Linked DNA regions of Sandaracinus amylolyticus. The protein of the gene in region 1 interacts with the protein of each later gene in a pairwise test. Links are inferred from orthologs where the notes say so. Each region holds a gene or a part of one and is shown on either strand. Other genes may lie near its edges.

Region 1 (3,070 bases):
CGCGATCGTGGTCGCCTCGAGGACGCGGCGAAGCGCATGAACGAGGCGCCGCTCGGCGCGGCGGCGCTCGCGGGCACGACGTTCCCGATCGACCGCGCGCACACCGCGCGCGAGCTCGGCTTCGAGCGCCCGATGCGCAACTCGATCGACGCGGTCTCGGATCGCGACTTCCTGCTCGAGTCGCTCTCCGCGCTCTCGATCTGCGCGGTGCACCTCTCGCGCATCAGCGAGGAGCTCGTGCTCTGGAGCGCGCAGGAGTTCGCGTTCGTCGAGATGAGCGATCGCTTCACGACCGGCAGCTCGATCATGCCGCAGAAGAAGAACCCCGACATGGCCGAGCTGGTGCGCGGCAAGTCGGGCCGCGTGATCGGCGATCTCGTGTCGCTGCTGGTGCTGATGAAGGGCCTGCCGCTCGCGTACAACCGCGACATGCAGGAGGACAAGCGCCCGGCGTTCGACGCGTTCGACACGATCGACGACTCGCTCGACGTGCTCGCGGGCGCGCTCGCGACGGCGCGCTTCGAGAGCGAGCGCATGCGCGCGGCGCTGGTCGAGGGGTTCGTCGAGGCGACCGAGATCGCCGACTGGCTCGCGGCGCGGGGCGTTCCGTTCCGCGAGGCGCACCACGTCGCGGGGCGGCTCGTGAAGCGCTGCGTCGACGCGGGCAAGACGCTCCCGCAGCTCACGCTCGACGAGTACCGCGCCGAGCATCCTTCGTTCGACGAGTCGATCTTCGTCGCCATCGAGGCCGAGACCGCGATCGAGCGCCGCGACGTGCTCGGTGGTCCGGCGCGCAAGCAGGTCTCGTCGCAGATCGCGGCGCTGCGCGAGCGGCTCGTCGCGCGCGGCGTCGACTGGGCGAAGGAGAGCTCGGCGTTGGGCGCGATCGAGGGAGCACGCTGATGGGCGCGAAGGGAACGCGCGCCGACGTGCCGCCGAGCGCGCACTTCGTGCACGACGAGGACGAGGGCGAGCTCGCGATCGACGGCATGGGCCTGTCGACGATCGCCGAGGAAGTGGGCACGCCCGCGCACGTCTACTCGGCGAGCGCGATCGAGCGTGCGTACCGCGCGATCGACGCCTCGCTCGCGCCCGCGAAGCACATGGTCTGCTACGCGATGAAGGCGAACGGGCACCCCGAGATCCTCCGGCTGCTCGCGTCGCTCGGCGCCGGCGCGGACGTGGTCTCGGGCGGCGAGCTCTACTGGGCGCTCGCCGCGGGGATCCCGCCCGAGCGCATCGTGTTCAGCGGCGTCGGCAAGAGCGACGCGGAGATCGCGTACGCGCTCGATGCGGGCATCCGCGCGATCCACGTCGAGAGCGAGCCCGAGATCGACGTGATCGAGGCGATCGCGCGCGAGAAGGGCGTCACCGCGCGCATCGCGCTGAGGGTGAACCCGGACGTCGATCCCGTCACCCACCCGTACATCGCGACCGGGATCCACGGCACGAAGTTCGGGCTCGAGCTCGACGTCGCGCGTCGACTGCTCCCGCGCATCGTGGAGAGCGACGGGCTCGAGCTCGAGGGCATCGCGTGCCACATCGGATCGCAGATCGGCGGCGCGAAGCCGCTCGAGGACGCGGTCGCGATCGTCGCCGCGTTCGCGAAGGAGTGCGCCGAGGCGGGCGCGCCGATCCGCGCGCTCGACGCGGGCGGTGGGTGGCCGATCCACTACGGCGACGAGGACGCTCCCTACGCGCCGTGGAACGCGTTCGGCGCGGCGATCCGCGCGGGCATCGAGCGCGGCGGCGCGAGCGATCTCGATCTCGAGATCGTGGTCGAGCCGGGGCGCGCGATGGTGGGCGACGCGGGCGGCATCCTCACGCGCGTGCTCTACGTGAAGGAGCAGGGCACGAAGCGCTTCGTCATCGTCGACGCGGCGATGACCGAGCTGCTGCGCCCCTCGCTCTACGGCGCGTACCACGCGATCGTCCCGGTGCGGGCGCGCGAGGGCGACGTGACCGCGGCCGACATCGTCGGGCCGGTGTGCGAGACCGGCGACTTCCTCGCGCTCGATCGCCCGCTGCCGCCGGTGCAGCGCGGCGACCTGCTGCTGATCCGCAGCACGGGCGCGTACGGCGCGGCGATGGCGACCCGTTACAACGCGCGCCCGCTGGCGGCGGAAGTGATCGTCGAGGGCGACGCGTACCGCGTGATCCGCGAGCGCGAGCGCGTCGAGGATCTGTACCCGCGCGGGGCGTGACGCGGAGCCCACGGCGTCGCCGCGGCGTGCCGTCCTGCGGGAGGACGGAGCGCGGATCGCGCCGCCGCGTGCCGTCCTGCGGGCGGACGGAGCGCGGATCGCGCCGCCGCGTGCCGTCCTGTGGGAGGGCGAGGTGCGGATCGTGCTGCCGCGTGCCGTCCTGCGGGAGGACGGGGCGCGGATCTCGGTGCCGCGTGCCGTCCTGCGGGAGGACGGGGCGCGGATCTCGGTGCCGCGCGCCGTCCCGCGGGAGGACGGGGCGCGGATCTCGGTGCCGCGTGTCGTCCCGCGGGAGGACGGGGCGCGGATCTCGGAGCCGCCGTTCGTCCTGCGGCAGGACGGGGCGCGGCGCGCGCGGTGCGGCTCCGTCCGCCCGCTGCGCGCCGCGCTGCATCGATCGTCACGTCGCGGGGGTCGGCTCGCTCTTCTTGAGCCGAGGGCGGGTCGCCGGCGCGGGCAGACCGAAGCCGTACTGGCCGAGCGACTCCTCGCCGAGCTGCGAGATCAGGAAGCCCTTCACGCGCTTGAGCATCTCGCGGGTGTCGGCGCGCTCCTCGTCGAGCGTCTTCGCGCCGGTCTGTCGATCCGCCGTCGTGCCGCCCTTGGTCTTGTTGATCGCCTTGTGCGCGGCGGCGTGCTCTCCCAGCGCCGCGGGCAGCAGGTCGGGCACGAGCGCGATCTCTCCGCGCGCCACCGGGTCGGCGAGCGTCGCGGCGAGGTTCTCGAGGCGTCCCTGGTTCTCGCTCTGGTTGGCGCCGACGCCGAGCGCGCCCATCGCGTCGATGCGCGGGTCGTCGGGATCGTCGTACGCCGCGAGCACCGCATGCCGCACCCGCACGAGGAGCCGCTCGGTCCTCGCGTAGATG
Region 2 (2,843 bases), 1.6 Mb from region 1 along the record:
ATGCCGAGCAGGCGACCGAGCTCGATCGCGCGCGTCTCGGCGCTCGTCAGCGCGACGGCGCGCGCCCGCTCCGCGCTCGCGACTTGTGATCCGTAGCGCAGCACCTCGGTGCGCGAGACCGTGCCGAGCTCGCGCAGCCGGAGCTCCGCCTCCTCGTGCTGTCGGCGCGCGAGCGCGAGCGCGTCGTCGCTCACCGCGAGCGCCTGCTCGGCGTACCAGAGCTCGCGATGCGCCGTGATCACGTCGAGCGCGAGCTGGCTCACGGCCTGATCGAGCGAGCGCTCCGCCGCGGTCCGCGCCGCCTCCGCCTGACGCTGCGTGCCCAACGTCGCGTCGTCGCCCGCGCCGCGCAGCAGCGGCTGGCGCACCCCGACGGTCACCTGGCCCGAGTACGTCGGCCCGATGCGGAAGATCGTCGTGCGGCTCGGGTCGAGGTTCGTCGAGCGCCATGCGACCCCGGTCGCGACGCCGAGCTCGATCGTCGTGCCGAGATCGGTCGTCATCGCGACCGTCGCCTCGCTCGAGATGCCGTCCTGCTGCTGGCGCGTGAGCCCGTTCGCAGCGGCTGCGAGCCCCTCGGTGTGGTGCCCCTGCGCCGTGAGCGCGAGCGTGGGCGTCCGCGCGCCCTCTGCCGCGCGCACCGACGCGCGCGAGCCTGCGAGATCGGCCTGCGCGGCGCGCAGCCGAGGGCTCGCTCCGAGCGCGCGCGCGACCGCGTCGCGCTCCGTGATCGCCTGCGCCGAGGCCGCCGAGGGCGCGACGACGAGCGCGCCGAGGAGAGCGAGGATCGAAGCGATGCGCACGATCGCCAAGCTAGCGAGTGCGATCTTTCCGAGTGCCCGGCTCGTCTCAAGAAGTGCAAAGACGCGGCGCGACGATTCTTGACGTGCGCGACGGCCACCCCGGGCCCTACGTTCTTCCTCCGTGGCCTCGCGCATCCTCCTCGTGGACGACGACGTCGAGCTCGCGGGCCTGCTCCGCGACTACCTCTCGCGCGAAGGCTTCGAGGTGGACGCGGTGCACGAGGGCCCCGCCGGCCTCGAGCGCGCGCGCGCCGGAGAGCACGCGATCGTGATCCTCGACGTGATGCTCCCCGGGATGAACGGGCTCGACGTGCTGCGCGCGCTGCGCGCGACGTCGGCGGTCCCGGTGCTGATGCTCACCGCGCGCGGCGACGACGTCGATCGCATCGTCGGGCTCGAGATGGGCGCCGACGACTATCTTCCGAAGCCCTTCAACCCGCGCGAGCTCGCCGCCCGGGTGCGCGCGATCCAGCGGCGCGCCGAGGCCGCGACGCGCACGCCGCGCAGCCGCGAGGTGCTCTCCGCGGGCGACCTCTCGCTCGACGTCGGCGCGCGCGTGGTGCGGCGCGGCGGCGACGAGGTGACGCTCACCAGCGTCGAGTTCTCGCTGCTCGAGCTGCTCCTCCGCACGCCCGGCAAGATCGTCACCCGCGAGTCGATCGCCGAGCAGGTGCTGGGGCGACGCTTCTCGCCCTTCGATCGCAGCGTCGACGTCCACGTCAGCAACCTGCGCAAGAAGCTCGGCCCCGGCGCCGGTGGGCGCGAGCGCATCAAGACGGTGCGCGGCGCCGGCTACCTCCTCGCGGAGGACGAGCGGTGAGGAGTCTCTCGGCGCGCGTCTTCGTCGCGATGGTGCTCGCGAACGCGCTCGCGATGTTCGGTGTCGGTCTGGTGTACGGCGCGCGCTTCGAGCGGCGCCGCGAGCACCAGTCGTTCCTCGTCGCCGAGCTGCTCGCGCGCCGCGGCGCCGACGCGGCGATCGCGATCTCCGCGGGTGACTCCGAGCGCGCCGAGGCGCTCCTCGCCGACGCAGCGTCGCGCAGCGGCATCGGCGCCGCGATCCTCGACCCCGAGGGCCGCATCGTCGCCGGACGCCGCGACGCGCCCCAGGGCCCCGAGCTCGTGCGCACCGCGCGCGCATCGCGCGAGCCCACCATCGCGACGCGCGGCGACGTCGCCTGGCACGTCGCCGCGCTCCCGGGCGGCTTCGTCGTGGTCGGTGCGCCGAGCGAGCCGCGCACGATCGCGGGCCTCTCGCCGCCGACGCTCCAGCTGCTGCTCGTCGGTGTGCTCTCCGCGATCCTCACCCTCGCGCTCGCGCGCTGGATCGCGAGCCCGATCCGCGCGCTGCGCGCCGCCACCGACCGCCTCGCCGCGGGCCACTCCGGCGTGCGCGTCGGGCCGACGATCACCCGCACGGCCGATGCCGAGGTCGCGGCGCTCGCGAAGGACTTCGATCGCATGGCGGAGCGCATCGAGGCGCTGCTCGAGTCTCGCGAGCGCCTGCTCCGCGACGTCTCGCACGAGCTGCGCTCCCCGCTCGCGCGCCTGTCCGTCGCGCTCGAGCTGGCGCGACAGAGCGCGGGCGCCGGCGCGCACGAGGCGCTCGATCGCATCGAGAAAGAGGCGGAGCGCCTGGGCGAGCTCGTCGGGCTCGTGCTGACGATGGCCAAGCTCGAGCCCTCGGCCGCGCCGCACCGCAGCGAGCCGGTGCGCATCGACGAGCTCCTCCATGAGATCCACCGCGACGCGGCGTTCGAGGCGCGCGGCGCGGGGCGCGACGTGGCGCTGGTGCGCAGCGCGCCCGCCGAGGTGCGCGGCGACGAGGAGATCCTCCGCCAGGCGATCGAGAACGTCGTGCGCAACGCGATCCGCTTCACCGCGGACGGCACGACTGTCGATCTCGCGCTCGACGTGGCGTCCGGCCGCGCGCGCCTCGAGGTGCGCGATCACGGCCCCGGCGTGCCCGAGGACGCGCTCGACGAGATCTTCCGACCGTTCACGCGCGTCGAGAGCGCGCGCGAGCGTGCTTCGGGCGGC

The links. Proteins that work in one complex are often made in the same cells at the same time.
Region 2: the proteins of lysA (region 1) and DB32_RS10030 interact in binary tests that used the Escherichia coli proteins (3 or more experiments, as listed by UniProt). The link is inferred for Sandaracinus amylolyticus from one-to-one orthologs.

The regions. Positions count from the first base shown.
Region 1 is NZ_CP011125.1:3,967,823-3,970,892, forward strand. What follows is about bases 54-3,053. They hold lysA (diaminopimelate decarboxylase), read left to right. Parts: upstream 54-902; coding sequence 903-2,204; downstream 2,205-3,053. Other genes in these bases: argH (argininosuccinate lyase), read left to right, coding at 54-903; DB32_RS16925 (hypothetical protein), read right to left, coding at 2,605-3,053. In the rest of the region: more of argH, read left to right, coding at 1-53; more of DB32_RS16925, read right to left, coding at 3,054-3,070. UniProt on the Escherichia coli protein: Specifically catalyzes the decarboxylation of meso-diaminopimelate (meso-DAP) to L-lysine. Is not active against the DD- or LL-isomers of diaminopimelate.
Region 2 is NZ_CP011125.1:2,386,847-2,389,689, forward strand. Bases 1-2,773 are described here. They hold DB32_RS10030 (response regulator transcription factor), read left to right. Parts: upstream 1-924; coding sequence 925-1,623; downstream 1,624-2,773. Other genes in these bases: DB32_RS10025 (TolC family protein), read right to left, coding at 1-803; DB32_RS10035 (ATP-binding protein), read left to right, coding at 1,620-2,773. Outside these bases: more of DB32_RS10035, read left to right, coding at 2,774-2,843. UniProt on the Escherichia coli protein: Response regulator member of the two-component regulatory system CpxA/CpxR which responds to envelope stress response by activating expression of downstream genes including cpxP, degP, dsbA and ppiA.